3 regions of the Heyndrickxia sp. MSNUG genome follow, and region 1 is predicted to be linked to each of the others. Evidence: a T-box and tRNA genes for the amino acid it is inferred to sense, from the RefSeq annotation. Region 1 holds a T-box; the other regions hold tRNA genes.
The links. A T-box is a leader RNA that pairs with one kind of tRNA and senses whether it is charged. The one in region 1 lies ahead of pheS (phenylalanine--tRNA ligase subunit alpha), so its partner is inferred to be a tRNA-Phe.

Region 1 (5,881 bases):
AGGTCTTACCGGCGCAAGCATCTTATTTTACACTTTAATGAAATATGCTCCGGCAATGACGAGCAAACTTAGTAAACTTAAAAACCGAGTGGTTGGACGGTACAGGGATTTTACTGTTGCACAGGTCTCGCTTCTCAGATTGATTCCGATTATTCATTATCAATTGCTCACCTTTTGCCTCTATAAACGCAATAACAACTTTAAAGTTTTTGTGAAGGCCAGCCTTTATGCGAATATTCCATTTGTGATTTTCTATACCGTGTTTGGCGAGTACATTGGTCATATTAGTGTAATTACAGGAGTCTTCCTTGCAGCTGCAATTTTGGTGTTTACGTATCTGCTGAGGGAAAAAATAGCCTTCATTAAGTGGCATGAATTTTTCGGATCATCTGCGTAAAAAAAAGCGTCTGGACTCTGTCCGGACGCTTTTGCAATTTAGGATTCATCTTCCTGATCATGATTTGCCATAAATTCCTTGATTGGACTTTTCCAGTCGATTTTGGCAACAGGGTAGCTTTCCCGGACTTTTCGTTCAATGAATTGGAAATCTTCAAGAACGAGTCCCTTCAAAGCAGAAGTTTTTTTGGGCCAAATGAAGATGGAGACGACTTCAAAAGCGGATTGTGTGGTGCCAAGATATTTTTCACCTTCAAATAAAACCCCTTTGTAAGTCAACAAGAAGTTCTTGCGTACATTGTCCAGGTCATCAAGGAAAAAGAATCGTTTTTGCTCATGGGCCAGCTCCAGTTTTCGCTTTGGGTGGAATAAATATTTCACTGCGCTGTATATTAGAAAAATGAATAAAAGCAATATGATAAGCCGTAAAAGCAGGATCATGGTCTGCCCCTCCAATGCTAACTTTCCTTATTTACGGATGAGATACAAAATAGTTTCATCAATTTTTCAATTGTTTTATACTTTTTTAAGGAAATCATAATATTTATCTAAATTGATGAGGATTTTATGCTAACAAATACAAGGAGATCAGAATGAATACTGAAAAGCTTTTTAAGATGCAAAAAGAACTCGACCGCCATATTGAATCACAGCATGGCTTGGAGGAGGAAAACTTATTCGACAGAAAGGTTCTCGCCCTTCTTGTAGAAATAGGTGAGCTTGCTAATGAAACCCGCTGCTTCAAGTTTTGGAGTGTGAAGCCTTCATCTGAAAAAGAGATTATTTTAGAGGAATTCGTAGATGGAATCCATTTTATTCTTTCACTTGGCATTGAGTGCGGTTTTGACGATATTCGCTCGGTTTTCACAGCGAAAAGTGATGGGGCAGACGTGAGCATCCATTTCATTGAAGTGTATGAAAGGGTCCAGGAATTCAGAAAAACCCGCTCAAGAGAGGAATTCATTCATTTATTTGAGGGCTATATGAAGCTTGCTGAGCTGCTTGGACTGGAAGAGAATCAAATCGAACAGGCATATATTCAAAAAAATGAAGTAAATTATGATAGGCAGCGCAAAGGATATTAGCAGAATTTTTTGTACAATGACCTGCCGTTTTAGTATAATAGGATTCGAAACTACATATTAAGGGAGTCGAAATAATGGCTAAATTAGATGAAACACTTACGATGTTAAAAGACTTAACTGATGCCAAAGGCATTCCCGGCAATGAGCGTGAGCCAAGGGAAGTAATGAAAAGATACATAACTCCATTTGCTGATGAAGTAACGACAGATGGTCTGGGCAGCTTGATCGCAAAAAAGGTCGGTAACGAAAACGGACCCAAGATTATGGTTGCTGGTCACCTTGATGAAGTCGGCTTCATGGTAACAAACATTGATGACAAGGGCTTCATCCGTTTCCAGCCAGTTGGCGGATGGTGGTCACAGGTCATGCTGGCACAGCGTGTGACAATTGTAACTCGCAAAGGGGAAATCACTGGGGTGATCGGTTCAAAACCGCCTCACATCCTGCCTGCTGAAGCACGCAAAAAGCCGGTTGATATTAAAGATATGTTTATCGACATCGGCGCATCAAGCCGTGATGAAGCGAAGGAATGGGGAGTCGTTCCAGGAGACATGATTGTTCCTTACTTCGAATTCACAGTGATGAACAATGAAAAAATGCTGCTTGCAAAAGCATGGGACAACCGCATTGGCTGTGCGATTGCAATCGATGTACTGAAGCAGCTTAAAGGCCAGGAGCATCCAAACGTGGTTTACGGAGTGGGTACTGTTCAGGAAGAAGTAGGTCTACGTGGGGCTAAAACTTCTGCACAGCTGATCGAGCCAGATATTGGTTTCGGTGTTGACGTAGGGATTGCCGGAGATACACCAGGCGTTACTGAAAAGGAAGCACTGAGCAAAATGGGAGATGGACCGCAAATCATCATTTATGATGCTTCCATGGTTTCACACAAAGGTCTTCGTGACTTTGTAACAGACTTAGCAGACGAATTGAATATTCCATATCAGTTCGATGCGGTCGCCGGCGGCGGTACAGATTCAGGTGCCATCCACATGACTCATCGTGGAGTTCCTGCCTTGTCCATCACAATCGCGACGCGTTATATTCACTCACATGCCGCAATGCTGCACCGTGATGACTATGAAAATGCTGTTAAATTAATTGTAGAAGTAATTAAACGACTTGATAAAGAAACGGTTGATCAACTAACTTTTGAATAAGGAAAACACAAGGAGGGCTGCGGCCTTCCTTTTTTTCGTGTCAAAAAAAGAACTCCTGGAAATTAAGGAGTTCATTCGTTGGAATTATTTTCTTTTCAATCCAGATTCAAGCGCATCCAGCATTTCCTGCTTTTCTTCTTCAGAAGCGTTTTGCCAGATTACTTCGAATAGTACTCCGAGTCCTGGCAGCATCTTTTCCTCACCAGCTTCAATAGCATCAACAATTGTATCCTTAAGCTCATCCTGTGTATTTCCAGAAACATTTGAAATAACTGCATTTCTAAGGTTCAAGTTCATTGTTTACTCATACTCCTTTCAAATTTCAACATTGATTATAGAATTCACCATTTTGGTTTTATTATGTATCGAATTTGAGATATAATAGTAAAATTGAACAATCCATATTAAAGGAGAGCCAGAGTGAAGTACATTCAATCTGATAAAAATCCACAAGTTAAACAATGGAAAAAACTACAGACGCGTAAGGAAAGAGATAAGTCTGGCACATTTCTTATTGAAGGCTTCCATCTAGTTGAGGAAGCACTTAAACAAAAAGAATGTGTGGAAGAAATCATCCTGAATGAAAAAACAGAAATGCCGCCAAGCTGGGATTATGGCGATATCCCTGTTACAATCGTGACGGATGAAATTAGCAAGCAGCTTGCTGAGACGGAAACAACACAAGGCATTTTTGCCGTTTGCAGGCAGCCTGGACAGACTATTGAGAACTGGAAAACGTATTTGTTAATTGATTCTGTTCAGGATCCAGGGAACCTTGGAACGATGATCAGGACAGCGGATGCAGCTGGAATTGATGCAGTTATTGTTGGAAAAGGCAGTGTCGATATTTACAATCCAAAGGTGCTCCGCTCTGCGCAGGGCAGCCATTTTCATTTACCTGTCCTTAACGGCAACCTCAATGAGTGGATTGATCATCTTACAACAGAAAATATTCCTGTATACGGAACAGCACTTGAAAACGGTTCTGTTTTTACTAAGGCAGCCAGCAATGAATCATTCGCTCTGCTCGTTGGGAATGAGGGTAGCGGAGTAAACAAGGAGCTGCTGGCAAAAACAACGCAAAATCTGTATATCCCTATTCTTGGGAAAAGTGAATCCTTGAATGTAGCAGTGGCCGCGGGGATCCTGCTATATTATTTGCAAACGGCAAAATAGGCGCATTTTTTTCAAAACCATTTGATACTGCGCGCTGTTTATACTATAATAAACAGCAAAATAATATTTCAAAAACGATGACGGAGAAAAGTAGCTTGATGATGGCCATCCAGGGAGAAAATGCCGATGATTGGGAGCATTTTTATGGAACAGGCAAGCGAAGTTCACCTCCTGAGTTGGCATCGGGACCACTCTGAATGAGTGTAAAGATGCATCGGCACAAGCCGTTATCTTAATGAAGCGAACAAGTAATACATAATCGTATTGCCTGTTAAAAAGGGTGGTACCGCGATAACCAAGACCTCGTCCCTTTATCTGGGATGAGGTCTTTTTGTGTTCAAAAAAGAAATGTATGAAATGAAGGAGGATTTAAAATGCAGGAACGTTTAAAAGAACTGCAGGCTGAAGCACTTGAAAAAGTAGCTGCAGCAGCTGATCTTAAAGAATTGAATGATATTCGAGTTTCCTATCTTGGAAAAAAAGGTCCTATTACGGAAGTATTAAAGGGAATGGGCAAATTATCCGCTGAAGAAAGACCAATGATGGGTGCTCTTGCTAATGAAGTCCGCGACGCAATTGCTGGGCAGATTGAAGTGAAGCAGCAGGAGCTTGAAGAAGCGGCTGTTGCAAAGCAATTGGCAGCCGAACAAATTGATGTAACACTTCCTGGAAGACCAGTTAATACTGGTAGCCATCATCCGCTTACAAGCATCATTGAAGAAATTGAAGATCTTTTCATTGGCATGGGCTATACAGTTGAAGAAGGCCCTGAAGTTGAAAAAGATTATTATAACTTTGAAGCGCTGAACCTTCCTAAGGGACATCCCGCGCGTGACATGCAGGATTCCTTCTATATCACGGAAGAAATTCTGATGCGCACTCACACTTCGCCAGTACAGGCGAGAACGATGGAAAAGCACCAAGGCAAAGGTCCAGTTAAAATTATCTGCCCTGGTAAGGTATACCGCCGTGATAATGATGATGCAACACACTCACACCAGTTCATGCAAATCGAAGGATTGGTTATAGATGAAAATGTTCGTATGAGCGATCTTAAAGGCACTCTTGCAGTATTTGCAAAGAAGATGTTCGGTGAAGACCGTGAAATCCGTTTGCGCCCGAGCTTTTTCCCATTCACTGAGCCATCAGTAGAAATGGATATTTCCTGCAAAATCTGTGGAGGTTCAGGCTGTAACGTATGTAAAGGAACGGGCTGGATTGAAATCCTTGGAGCGGGAATGGTTCATCCTAACGTTCTTGAAATGGCTGGTTACGATTCCAAGAAATATACAGGCTTCGCATTTGGTATGGGACCAGAACGTATCGCAATGCTTAAATATGGAGTGGACGACATCCGTCACTTCTACACAAATGATGTCCGCTTCTTAAAGCAATTTTCGGTTGAAGAATAAGGATTAGGAGGATTAAACCATGTTGGTATCATATAAATGGCTGCAGGATTATATTGATTTAGCTGGCGTATCTGCGGATGAGCTTGCTGAAAAAATCACAAAGAGCGGCATTGAGGTTGAAGGCGTAGAAAAGTTAAACGAGGGCATGAGCGGTGTAGTAGTGGGTCACGTAATTGAATGTGAAAAACACCCGAATGCAGAAAAATTGAACAAGACTCTTGTGGACCTTGGCGATGGCGAACCAGTTCAAATCATTTGCGGTGCACCAAACGTTGGAAAAGGGCAAAAAGTAGCAGTTGCAACGGTAGGAGCAGTTCTTCCTGGTAACTTTAAAATCAAGAAAGCAAAGCTTCGCGGCGAAGAATCCAATGGGATGATCTGCTCTTTGGCTGAGCTTGGAATCGAAGCAAAGCTTGCACCTAAGGAATTTGCTGAAGGTATTTACAATTTCCCACAGGATACTGAAATCGGCCAGGATGCTCTTGCAGTGTTGAACAGGGATGATGAAATCCTTGAGCTTGGGTTGACTCCAAACCGCGCTGACGCAATGAGCATGATTGGTGTTGCATACGAAGTAGGAGCCATTCTTGGAAAAGAAATTAAACTGCCAAATCCACAGCCAGAAACTTCTTCGGAACAAGCAAGCGATTAT
Region 2 (5,881 bases), 210 kb from region 1:
GGTTCTTTGTCAATGAGTGCAGACGGCTTCCTTTTCCTCCTGCCAACAGCATTGCTACGCATTTCTTCTTTTTCATGATTGTTTCTCCCCTTTCTTTTGATAACAGGACGTAAAATCGAAATTCCGAATGGAGAAATATTCATTTCTATAGAATATGGCCTTCCATGGAAGGCTATTTCTTTCGCTTCAATCACCTTTTTATTAATAAAACCAGAGCCTCCGAATGGCTGGGCGTCGCTGTTCATTATTTCTCTGTACTCACCTGGCTTTGGTACTCCGATTTTATAATCGCTGTAAACTTTTTCTGTAAAATTGCAAACAATCACAAGGATTTCTTCCGGGTTCTTTCCTTTTCGAATAAAGGAAAATATCGACTGCTCATGGTTATCAGCATCAATCCATTCAAACCCTTCATAGCTCTGGTCCACTTCATATAATGGCTTTGAACGTTTGTACAGTTTCATTAACTCCTTCACATAAACGTTCATTTTTTGATGCATTTCATAATCAAGCAGACTCCAGTCTAACTGCTCCTGGTCTTTCCATTCAGAGAACTGTCCGAACTCTGTTCCCATGAACGTCAGCTTTTTTCCCGGATGGACTCCCAAGAATCCAAGCAATAATCTGAGCTGCGCGAATTTTTGCCAGTAATCTCCTGGCATTTTATCAAGCAATGACTTTTTACCATGGACTACTTCATCATGTGAAAAAGGAAGAACAAAGTTCTCAGAAAAGGCATAAAGGAGAGAAAAAGTTACTTTATCATGTATATGCTTCCTTTCATGTGATTCTGTCTCCATATACTTTAATGTGTCATTCATCCATCCCATGTTCCACTTGTATGTAAACCCAAGCCCTCCATACTCCACAGGTGCTGTCACCTGAGGCCAATCAGTCGAATCCTCAGCAATCATCAAAGCAGCAGGCTCATAATCCCTTACAGCCTTATTCAGCTTCTTTAAAAAATCCACACCATTGGGATTAGCAGTCTGAACTGAATTAGGCCAGTAGATGATATTAGCCACAGCATCAACCCGAAAGCCATCAATATGATATTTTTCAAGCCAGAATAAAGCACTGGAAATCAGGAAGCTTTGTACCTCTGTTTTTCCCAAGTCAAAATTGGCCGTTCCCCAGACGCGATTTTCACGATCATTTTCATATTGATATTCATAAACATAGCTGCCATCAAACTGGTACAGCCCATGCGCATCCTTGCAAAAATGTCCTGGAATCCAGTCAATGATTACTCCAATTCCATTTTGATGGCATATATCAACGAAATACATAAAATCATGCGGGGTGCCATATCTGCTAGTAACAGAGAAATAACCGGTAGATTGGTAGCCCCAGGAGATATCGAGCGGATGCTCAGTTAGCGGCAATAATTCGATATGTGTGTATCCATGCGTTAAAATATATGGAATCAGCTCATCTGCCAGCTCACGGTAAGTAAGGAAAGAGCCATCTGCTGCCTTTTTCCAGGAACCTGCATGCAGCTCATAGATATACATAGGTTCATCCAGGCTGCTTTTTCTCTCCCTCTTCTGCAGCCATTTATGATCACTCCATTTATAACCTTCGAGAGGATAAACAATTGAAGCTGTGTTCGGCCTAAGCTCTGAAAAAAACGCGTATGGATCTGCCTTTAAAATCCTCTCACCTGCCTGGGATGTGATTTCATACTTATAAATCGCCCCAGAAAGGTCGCCTTCTAGTACAATCTGCCATACACCTTCATTATTCACTTTGTGCAAACCAAAACCGTTGCCATCCCATTGATTAAAGTCCCCTGCCAGACTCACAGCCCTGGCATTTGGAGCCCACACACAAAATCGAGTATATGTATTAGATTCATTTTTAATGACATGCGCACCAAATAAATTGTAACTCTGGTACAAAGTGCCTTCATGGAATAGATGCAATTCAAACTCTGTAGGATTGATTACCAAACCCTTCCACCTGCCTTTATTAGAACATGCTTAATATTTTTGGAAACACCCTTTTTCAGTAGTATTCTAGTTAGCAGCGCGAAATCCTTGTAAACATTTTTTTAATATTTCGACAATAAATCTTAATAAAATATTAATATCGACAAACACTGACAATTGGTAGCGCTTTAATGTACTAAATCTTCCAATTACGCGAATTATGTTGAAGGAAAGTTTACTATTTTTGAAAAGAGAATAATGATTTTTTAGAGGAAACGCTGAAATTTCTTGGGTGATAGAGAGTAATAGCAGAAAAAATATTATTGAAATGATAACGTTTTCATTTCAACTTGTTATTTAGCCTTTCTCATTGAGGCGACTCTCAAACATACTAGTAGGTAAAGAGGTCTGTGGCATTGGCATTTTAAGATACCCATTTAGCAGATAACCAACATCCAGGTAAAAATGTGGTAATAGATGACCAGCGGAATTGAAACTATGTTAACCAGGTTTAAGATGAATGGATATTGACTAATTATTCCTTCAGCCAATTTCGACTTATTAAACATAAAATCAATATTATATACCCTTTTTGGGGGCTTAATAAACCTAATGGAGTTATGTTTATCCTTTTTTTAGAACTTGGCTGTCTTACTTTTTCTGTTGATTTCCGCTCCAGGCACTCGCTTTCCGCAGGGCGTCCGGTGCACCACGTCATCGTTTTGCTCCTGCGAGGACTCACCGTTGCCGCTGATCCGGCAGGCCTATGAACGGTTTCCTCGAATCTTGCTACGCACGATGGAAATGCATTTGCATTTTCTGAAGAGTCGGCCCTCCGCCCCAATAAACAGGTGCTTAAAAACATTGACCTTAATACAACTAAACAGAAAAAAAGCTGTTAGCAATAATGCTAACAGCTTTCCTTATGACCCCTACGGGATTCGAACCCGTGTTACCGCCGTGAAAGGGCGGTGTCTTAACCGCTTGACCAAGGGGCCTTATGGCGGAGAAGGAGGGATTTGAACCCTCGCGCCGGTTACCCGACCTACACCCTTAGCAGGGGCGCCTCTTCAGCCTCTTGAGTACTTCCCCATATGGCTCCGCAGGTAGGATTCGAACCTACGACCGCTCGGTTAACAGCCGAGTGCTCTACCACTGAGCTACTGCGGAATAATAAAATGATAAAAAAAATGGGCCTAAATGGACTCGAACCATCGACCTCACGCTTATCAGGCGTGCGCTCTAACCAGCTGAGCTATAGGCCCTTATGGAGCGGGTGAAGAGAATCGAACTCTCATCATCAGCTTGGAAGGCTGAGGTTTTACCACTAAACTACACCCGCAAAAAATGGGGCGACTGATGGGAATCGAACCCACGAATGCCTGAACCACAATCAGGTGCGTTAACCACTTCGCCACAATCGCCATATTTCAAAATGCATATTAAATTAAAAAAAATAAAGGTGGCTCAGGACGGAATCGAACCGCCGACACAAGGATTTTCAGTCCTTTGCTCTACCGACTGAGCTACTGAGCCACAAATGGCGGTCCCGACCGGGATCGAACCGGCGATCTCCTGCGTGACAGGCAGGCATGTTAACCGCTACACCACGGGACCAAAGTTTTTTTCAAGTGTATTACTTAAAAAAACTTAATTGCGGGGGCAGGATTTGAACCTGCGACCTTCGGGTTATGAGCCCGACGAGCTACCGGGCTGCTCCACCCCGCGACGATAATAAAAATATCTTATTGTTTATGCTCCTTGAGAGCAAGTGCTGTCCCGATCTCAGGAAGCTAATTCAAGCTGCTGCTCGATCGGTACAACTCGCAGTTCATTCAGTGAAGTAACGCTCGTTGCTCCACCCCGCGACGGTAATAAATGCAAATGAAATTATGGAGGAGGTAGAGGGATTCGAACCCCCGCGCGGTGTTACCCGCCTGTCGGTTTTCAAGACCGATCCCTTCAGCCGGACTTGGGTATACCTCCGTGAAATAACAAACAATATATGGTGGACCTTGTAGGACTCGAACCTACGACCGGACGGTTATGAGCCGTCTGCTCTAACCAGCTGAGCTAAAGGTCCATGTTTAGCCTAGATTGAATAGGTTCAACCAGATTGTAAAATTGGTAGCGGCGGAGGGGATCGAACCCCCGACCTTACGGGTATGAACCGTACGCTCTAGCCAGCTGAGCTACACCGCCAAATTAAATTTTCAAAAAGATATGGTGGAGCCTAGCGGGATCGAACCGCTGACCTCCTGCGTGCAAGGCAGGCGCTCTCCCAGCTGAGCTAAGGCCCCATATTATATCAGTATCTGGTCGGGAAGACAGGATTCGAACCTGCGACCCCTTGGTCCCAAACCAAGTGCTCTACCAAGCTGAGCTACTCCCCGATATAGAGTAAAATATTGGCGCGCCCGAAAGGAGTCGAACCCATAACCTTCTGATCCGTAGTCAGACGCTCTATCCAATTGAGCTACGGGCGCATATGATGTTAAATCGAAAATGGTGCCGAGGACCGGAATCGAACCGGTACGGTAGTCACCTACCGCAGGATTTTAAGTCCTGTGCGTCTGCCAGTTCCGCCACCCCGGCTAAGGAACTTTTGGAGCGGAAGACGGGATTCGAACCCGCGACCCCAACCTTGGCAAGGTTGTATTCTACCACTGAACTACTTCCGCATACATATTTTTTTAGAAAAAATGGTGCGGGTGAAGGGAGTCGAACCCCCACGCCTTGCGGCGCCGGATCCTAAGTCTGGTGCGTCTGCCAATTCCGCCACACCCGCATATAAAGTTGAAATGGTGAGCCATGAAGGACTCGAACCTTCGACCCTCTGATTAAAAGTCAGATGCTCTACCGACTGAGCTAATGGCTCGTACGTGTGTAATTAGGTTAAAAATGGTGCCGGCGAGAGGACTTGAACCCCCAACCTACTGATTACAAGTCAGTTGCTCTACCAATTGAGCTACACCGGCAAATGTAATGGTGGAGGATGACGGGATCGAACCGCCGACCCTCTGCTTGTAAGGCAGATGCTCTCCCAGCTGAGCTAATCCTCCATTTGAAACTGCCCGGCGACGTCCTACTCTCACAGGGGGAAACCCCCAACTACCATCGGCGCTGAGAAGCTTAACTTCCGTGTTCGGTATGGGAACGGGTGTGACCTTCTCGCTATCGTCACCAGACATTTTTTAAAGACAATTTCTATTATATCGTCTTTTATGCATTTTGCAAGAGAAATTTTTCATTCCCTCAAAACTAGATAATGTGTAAGAAGAATTAGAAGAACGAGTAATCTATTTGGTTAAGTCCTCGAACGATTAGTATCAGTCAGCTCCACACGTCACCGCGCTTCCACCTCTGACCTATCAACCTGATCATCTTTCAGGGTTCTTACTAGCTTGCGCTATGGGAAATCTCATCTTGAGGGGGGCTTCATGCTTAGATGCTTTCAGCACTTATCCCGTCCGCACATAGCTACCCAGCGATGCCTTTGGCAAGACAACTGGTACACCAGCGGTGCGTCCATCCCGGTCCTCTCGTACTAAGGACAGCTCCTCTCAAATTTCCTGCGCCCACGACGGATAGGGACCGAACTGTCTCACGACGTTCTGAACCCAGCTCGCGTACCGCTTTAATGGGCGAACAGCCCAACCCTTGGGACCGACTACAGCCCCAGGATGCGATGAGCCGACATCGAGGTGCCAAACCTCCCCGTCGATGTGGACTCTTGGGGGAGATAAGCCTGTTATCCCCGGGGTAGCTTTTATCCGTTGAGCGATGGCCCTTCCATGCGGAACCACCGGATCACTAAGCCCGACTTTCGTCCCTGCTCGACTTGTAGGTCTCGCAGTCAAGCTCCCTTGTGCCTTTACACTCTGCGAATGATTTCCAACCATTCTGAGGGAACCTTTGGGCGCCTCCGTTACTCTTTAGGAGGCGACCGC
Region 3 (5,881 bases), 2.4 Mb from region 1:
CACGCTGTTCAAGCAGCTCCTGCAGTTGTTCACGCATGTTCATCTCTCCCTTCATCTTTCATATTTATGAAGAGACTCAGGATTTCAAGCATATAAAAACTTATTTATAAAGATTGTCGCTTTGCTACAATCCTGCTTTAAAGACATTTACCTGCACATCAAGTAAAAAGAAAAGAGGATTGGATTTATTACAAACCCATTCCTCTTTAGATTGATATACTGTTTTCTGAGCCATCCTTAAAGAACTCCAGCCCTTTACCTATCTCGGCAAGAACATCAGCATCCTTTTCAGCTTCTAATGCTGCTGAGAGTGCAGTAAACGCTTCGTGTCCGCCAATTTTGCCCAGAGCCCATGCAGCCGTCCCCCTTAGGACAGGACGCTGGTCCTCCTTCAATACCATGATTAGATCCGGAATAGCAGTTTCATCCTTATAATGCGCCAATGCAATAATCGCATTTCGCTGGATTGGCTTCTTGCCTCTCCACGACCCTGATACATATCCGAACTTCTCCTTAAAGTCACGATTGCTGATTGTCAATAATGGCTTTAACAGCGGTTTGGCAATTTCCGGATCAGGCTCCATTTCTGTGTGGAAGTGAAAATCCTTACCCTTATTTTCCGGACACACAGTCTGACATGTATCACAGCCATATAAACGGTTGCCAAGTTTATCACGAAACCCATCTGCAAGGAAACCCTTCGTCTGTGTGACAAACGCAATGCACTTCTGAGCATCAAGCTGTCCCCCCTGGACAAGAGCACCAGTCGGACAAACCTCCACACATTTATTACAGCTGCCGCATCTATCCTCCATAGGCGAATCGGGTTCAAACGGAATATTAGTGATCATTTCACCAAGATACACATATGAACCGAATTCAGGGGTGATGATGGAACAGTTCTTTCCGCTCCAGCCAATTCCTGCACGCTCAGCGACAGCCCTGTCCACCAGTTCGCCTGTATCGACCATTGATTTGAATCTAGCACCTGAAACCTTCTTAGCAATATACTCTTCAAGTTTTTTCAGCCTATCTCTCAAAATAGAGTGGTAATCCGTTCCCCATGATGCCCTGCAGAAAATGCCTCTTCTCTGCCCCTTCTTGCTGACAACCGTTGTTCTCATCTTCGACGGGTAAGTCAGCGCAATCGAAATGATGGATTTGGGCTTTTCAAAGATCAGCGAGGGCTCCGTTCTCTTTTCAATATCTTTTTCTTCAAAGCCAGATTGATATTGAAGTTCCTGCTGTCTGTATAATCGTATTTTCATTTCCTCGAAAGTCGATGGTGCTGCAAAACCGATTTTATCTATACCAATTGTTTTGCTATATTCAATGATGTCTTGCTTAATTTCGTTAATGTCCATTGAAATGTACCTCCTTTCTTTGTAGATTTTATTTTTCAAACGGCCTATCTATATAAACACATCTTTTTAAAGAATTCATTATGAAGGTCCCGATTTTAAATGCACATCACTTTTATGATAAACTATTTTAAAGCAGTTTTGGAGGTGGAATCAATGGAAATTAAGGTATCCAGTACGATTTGTGATCTCATACCCGGGTTTTCGGTCGGGGTTATAGAATATAAAGATATTCAGGTAGGGGATTCTCCGCAAATGCTAAAAGGCAGGCTTCAGCTTTTCCAGGAATCCATTTACTTTGATCTCTTAGAAAAAAATGTGACGGAGCTGGATGGTATTAAGGAATGGCGAAGTATTTTCAAAAGCACAGGAAAAGATCCAAACCGCTATAGACATTCCGCTGAAGCCCTTTATCGCAGGATTGCCAAACAAAACTATCTTCAACCCGTACATAGCGCGATAGACTTAAACAACTTCTTCTCACTTGAATACCAGGTCCCTATTGGTGTTTATGACTGTGATAAGCTCAGCGGCAATGTCCAGATAAGAATAGGTATAGAAACAGAAGAATACGCAGGCCTAAATGGCAGAATAAACAATGTAAGTAATTTAATTGTTTCCGCAGATGATCAAGGACCATTTGGCAGCCCATTCGTTGACTCAGAAAGGACCGCGGTAACGCTGGTAACCACGAACGCTCTGCAAATCGTTTACTTAAGGCCATCAGAACCACAGGAAAGCAAAGAAAAAATGACAGAATCACTAATGAACATGTTCATCCAAATTCACGGGGGATCAGGTACGTATAAAATTGTGGGATGCTGAGGCATCCTTTTTTTTATCAAGTTTATTTACTCGAACTCCTTCGAAAGGAGACTACAGTCATTGAATCTTTTCTTAACGTTTTTATCCCCTCATAGGGAAATACGAGAAAGCACCCAATATATATTTTTTGTTACAATCCATTTCAGCGAACAGAAAAAAACGCAACACTTCGTTTTCTGAAAACGAAATGCTGCGTTAGTTACGTATGTATGGAGCGGGTGAAGGGAATCGAACCCTCATCATCAGCTTGGAAGGCTGAGGTTTTACCACTAAACTACACCCGCATACATATTAAATGAAATAAAGAAAACAGGAATCCCTGTTTAATAATAAAAGTGGTACCGGTGGTCGGGGTCGAACCGACACTCCAGAAGGAACACGATTTTGAGTCGTGCGCGTCTGCCAATTCCGCCACACCGGCATATTAAGATGACTTACTTTACAACTACCATTAGTAATCTAATGGAGGCGGCAACCGGATTTGAACCGGTGAATAAAGGTTTTGCAGACCTTTGCCTTACCACTTGGCTATGCCGCCATACTTATTGGAGCGGAAGACGGGATTCGAACCCGCGACCCCAACCTTGGCAAGGTTGTATTCTACCACTGAACTACTTCCGCAAAAATGGCTGGGCTAGCTGGATTCGAACCAACGCATGTCGCAGTCAAAGTGCGATGCCTTACCGCTTGGCTATAGCCCAATATATTGTATGCTCTTATTATTACATTTGTGAATTATAATGGGGCGACTGATGGGAATCGAACCCACGAATGCCTGAACCACAATCAGGTGCGTTAACCACTTCGCCACAATCGCCATTATAAAATTGGCAGGGGTAGTAGGAATCGAACCCACACCAAAGGTTTTGGAGACCTTCGTTCTACCTTTAAACTATACCCCTAAAGAAAAATGGTGGAGGGGGACGGATTCGAACCGCCGAACCCTGAGGGAGCGGATTTACAGTCCGCCGCGTTTAGCCACTTCGCTACCCCTCCATTATAACATGATTTTGATTTGTGAAAAACCCATTTAATCATGTTTCCTGTAAAAACAAGTGTTTTTATAAATGGTGGCTCAGGACGGAATCGAACCGCCGACACAAGGATTTTCAGTCCTTTGCTCTACCGACTGAGCTACTGAGCCACAAATGGCGGTCCCGACCGGGATCGAACCGGCGATCTCCTGCGTGACAGGCAGGCATGTTAACCGCTACACCACGGGACCAAATTGCGGGGGCAGGATTTGAACCTGCGACCTTCGGGTTATGAGCCCGACGAGCTACCGGGCTGCTCCACCCCGCGACGATAATAATTAACCATTAAATTGTTATGGTGGAGGATGACGGGATCGAACCGCCGACCCTCTGCTTGTAAGGCAGATGCTCTCCCAGCTGAGCTAATCCTCCATATTGAAAGTGCTGTTTTTGTAAGCTTAAATAATTCTTGGTGACCCCTACGGGATTCGAACCCGTGTTACCGCCGTGAAAGGGCGGTGTCTTAACCGCTTGACCAAGGGGCCAGATATAAAGTTTATATGGCGGAGAGCAAGGGATTCGAACCCTTGAGACAGCGGTAACCGTCTACACGATTTCCAATCGTGCTCCTTCGACCTCTCGGACAGCTCTCCAAATGGCTCCGCAGGTAGGATTCGAACCTACGACCGCTCGGTTAACAGCCGAGTGCTCTACCACTGAGCTACTGCGGAATAATAATTACTTCTGGGACTTGGATTCACGATCCTTATCTAAGAAAGCATAACTAGGATTCAAGAATGCATCCTGCCCGGCGGCGTCCTACTCTCACAGGGGGAAACCCCCAACTACCATCGGCGCTGAGAAGCTTAACTTCCGTGTTCGGTATGGGAACGGGTGTGACCTTCTCGCCATCGCCACCAGACATTTTTTCAAAGACAATATCTATTATACTGTCTTTTATGCATTTTGCAAGAGAAATTTTTCATTCCCTCAAAACTAGATAATGTATAAGAAGAATTAGAAGAACGAGTAATCTAAATTTGGTTAAGTCCTCGAACGATTAGTATCAGTCAGCTCCACACGTCACCGCGCTTCCACCTCTGACCTATCAACCTGATCATCTTTCAGGGTTCTTACTAGCTTGCGCTATGGGAAATCTCATCTTGAGGGGGGCTTCATGCTTAGATGCTTTCAGCACTTATCCCGTCCGCACATAGCTACCCAGCGATGCCTTTGGCAAGACAACTGGTACACCAGCGGTGCGTCCATCCCGGTCCTCTCGTACTAAGGACAGCTCCTCTCAAATTTCCTGCGCCCACGACGGATAGGGACCGAACTGTCTCACGACGTTCTGAACCCAGCTCGCGTACCGCTTTAATGGGCGAACAGCCCAACCCTTGGGACCGACTACAGCCCCAGGATGCGATGAGCCGACATCGAGGTGCCAAACCTCCCCGTCGATGTGGACTCTTGGGGGAGATAAGCCTGTTATCCCCGGGGTAGCTTTTATCCGTTGAGCGATGGCCCTTCCATGCGGAACCACCGGATCACTAAGCCCGACTTTCGTCCCTGCTCGACTTGTAGGTCTCGCAGTCAAGCTCCCTTGTGCCTTTACACTCTGCGAATGATTTCCAACCATTCTGAGGGAACCTTTGGGCGCCTCCGTTACTCTTTAGGAGGCGACCGCCCCAGTCAAACTGCCCACCTGACACTGTCTCCCGCCCCGATCGGGGGCGTGGGTTAGAATTTCAATACAGCCAGGGTAGTATCCCACCGACGCCTCCACCGAAGCTGGCGCTCCGGTTTCTCAGGCTCCTACCTATCCTGTACAAGCTGTACCAAAATTCAATATCAGGCTACAGTAAAGCTCCACGGGGTCTTTCCGTCCTGTCGCGGGTAACCTGCATCTTCACAGGTACTATAATTTCACCGAGTCTCTCGTTGAGACAGTGCCCAGATCGTTACGCCTTTCGTGCGGGTCGGAACTTACCCGACAAGGAATTTCGCTACCTTAGGACCGTTATAGTTACGGCCGCCGTTTACTGGGGCTTCGATTCAGAGCTTCGCTTGCGCTAACCCCTCCTCTTAACCTTCCAGCACCGGGCAGGCGTCAGCCCCTATACTTCGCCTTGCGGCTTCGCAGAGACCTGTGTTTTTGCTAAACAGTCGCCTGGGCCTATTCACTGCGGCTCATCTAGGCTATTCACCCAAATGAGCACCCCTTCTCCCGAAGTTACGGGGTCATTTTGCCGAGTTCCTTAACGAGAGTTCTCTCGCTCACCTTAGGATTCTCTCCTCGCCTACCTGTGTCGGTTTGCGGTACGGGCACCTTTTATCTCGCTAGAGGCTTTTCTTGGCAGTGTGAAATCAGGAACTTCGGTACTATATTTCCCTCGCTGTCACAGCTCAGCCTTCACGCAAGCGGGATTTGCCTCACTTGCAGCCTTACTGCTTAGACGCGCATATCCAACAGCGCGCTTACCCTATCCTACTGCGTCCCCCCATTGCTCAAACGATAAAGAGGTGGTACAGGAATATCAACCTGTTGTCCATCGCCTACGCCTTTCGGCCTCGGCTTAGGTCCCGACTAACCCTGAGAGGACGAGCCTTCCTCAGGAAACCTTAGGCATTCGGTGGATGGGATTCTCACCCATCTTTCGCTACTCATACCGGCATTCTCACTTCTAAGCGCTCCACCAGTCCTTACGGTCTAGCTTCAAC

Region 2: it encodes a tRNA-Phe, which carries the amino acid that the T-box ahead of pheS (phenylalanine--tRNA ligase subunit alpha) is inferred to sense. The anticodon was not compared.
Region 3: it encodes a tRNA-Phe, which carries the amino acid that the T-box ahead of pheS (phenylalanine--tRNA ligase subunit alpha) is inferred to sense. The anticodon was not compared.

Annotation. Positions count from the first base shown of each region.
Region 1 covers NZ_CP150978.1:3,550,386-3,556,266, reverse strand. Annotated here, with positions in the region: gene AABM38_RS17930 (TVP38/TMEM64 family protein) at 1-397, shown strand, start outside; gene AABM38_RS17925 (sigma-w pathway protein ysdB) at 436-837, opposite strand; gene AABM38_RS17920 (dUTP diphosphatase) at 990-1,481, shown strand; gene AABM38_RS17915 (M42 family metallopeptidase) at 1,556-2,641, shown strand; gene sspI (small acid-soluble spore protein SspI) at 2,726-2,938, opposite strand; gene AABM38_RS17905 (TrmH family RNA methyltransferase) at 3,062-3,817, shown strand; T-box leader at 3,886-4,131, shown strand; gene pheS (phenylalanine--tRNA ligase subunit alpha) at 4,192-5,229, shown strand; gene pheT (phenylalanine--tRNA ligase subunit beta) at 5,249-5,881, shown strand, end outside.
Region 2 covers NZ_CP150978.1:3,764,407-3,770,287, forward strand. Annotated here, with positions in the region: gene AABM38_RS18905 (glucose-1-phosphate adenylyltransferase) at 1-76, opposite strand, end outside; gene glgB (1,4-alpha-glucan branching protein GlgB) at 1-1,952, opposite strand, end outside; tRNA gene AABM38_RS18915 (tRNA-Glu) at 2,858-2,929, opposite strand; tRNA gene AABM38_RS18920 (tRNA-Ser) at 2,933-3,023, opposite strand; tRNA gene AABM38_RS18925 (tRNA-Asn) at 3,027-3,101, opposite strand; tRNA gene AABM38_RS18930 (tRNA-Ile) at 3,123-3,196, opposite strand; tRNA gene AABM38_RS18935 (tRNA-Gly) at 3,200-3,273, opposite strand; tRNA gene AABM38_RS18940 (tRNA-His) at 3,280-3,355, opposite strand; tRNA gene AABM38_RS18945 (tRNA-Phe) at 3,395-3,467, opposite strand; tRNA gene AABM38_RS18950 (tRNA-Asp) at 3,473-3,548, opposite strand; tRNA gene AABM38_RS18955 (tRNA-Met) at 3,586-3,659, opposite strand; tRNA gene AABM38_RS18960 (tRNA-Ser) at 3,825-3,917, opposite strand; tRNA gene AABM38_RS18965 (tRNA-Ile) at 3,938-4,014, opposite strand; tRNA gene AABM38_RS18970 (tRNA-Met) at 4,057-4,133, opposite strand; tRNA gene AABM38_RS18975 (tRNA-Ala) at 4,156-4,231, opposite strand; tRNA gene AABM38_RS18980 (tRNA-Pro) at 4,248-4,324, opposite strand; tRNA gene AABM38_RS18985 (tRNA-Arg) at 4,341-4,417, opposite strand; tRNA gene AABM38_RS18990 (tRNA-Leu) at 4,438-4,526, opposite strand; tRNA gene AABM38_RS18995 (tRNA-Gly) at 4,538-4,612, opposite strand; tRNA gene AABM38_RS19000 (tRNA-Leu) at 4,635-4,719, opposite strand; tRNA gene AABM38_RS19005 (tRNA-Lys) at 4,734-4,809, opposite strand; tRNA gene AABM38_RS19010 (tRNA-Thr) at 4,834-4,909, opposite strand; tRNA gene AABM38_RS19015 (tRNA-Val) at 4,918-4,993, opposite strand; rRNA gene rrf (5S ribosomal RNA) at 5,004-5,119, opposite strand; rRNA gene AABM38_RS19025 (23S ribosomal RNA) at 5,235-5,881, opposite strand, start outside.
Region 3 covers NZ_CP150978.1:1,122,434-1,128,314, reverse strand. Annotated here, with positions in the region: gene AABM38_RS05605 (amidase domain-containing protein) at 1-37, opposite strand, end outside; gene queG (tRNA epoxyqueuosine(34) reductase QueG) at 207-1,364, opposite strand; gene AABM38_RS05595 (B3/4 domain-containing protein) at 1,518-2,186, shown strand; tRNA gene AABM38_RS05590 (tRNA-Gly) at 2,397-2,470, opposite strand; tRNA gene AABM38_RS05585 (tRNA-Leu) at 2,523-2,607, opposite strand; tRNA gene AABM38_RS05580 (tRNA-Cys) at 2,650-2,724, opposite strand; tRNA gene AABM38_RS05575 (tRNA-Gly) at 2,733-2,807, opposite strand; tRNA gene AABM38_RS05570 (tRNA-Gln) at 2,813-2,887, opposite strand; tRNA gene AABM38_RS05565 (tRNA-His) at 2,928-3,003, opposite strand; tRNA gene AABM38_RS05560 (tRNA-Trp) at 3,015-3,088, opposite strand; tRNA gene AABM38_RS05555 (tRNA-Tyr) at 3,098-3,182, opposite strand; tRNA gene AABM38_RS05550 (tRNA-Phe) at 3,255-3,330, opposite strand; tRNA gene AABM38_RS05545 (tRNA-Asp) at 3,336-3,411, opposite strand; tRNA gene AABM38_RS05540 (tRNA-Met) at 3,415-3,488, opposite strand; tRNA gene AABM38_RS05535 (tRNA-Val) at 3,517-3,592, opposite strand; tRNA gene AABM38_RS05530 (tRNA-Glu) at 3,631-3,705, opposite strand; tRNA gene AABM38_RS05525 (tRNA-Ser) at 3,722-3,813, opposite strand; tRNA gene AABM38_RS05520 (tRNA-Asn) at 3,817-3,891, opposite strand; rRNA gene rrf (5S ribosomal RNA) at 3,967-4,082, opposite strand; rRNA gene AABM38_RS05510 (23S ribosomal RNA) at 4,201-5,881, opposite strand, start outside.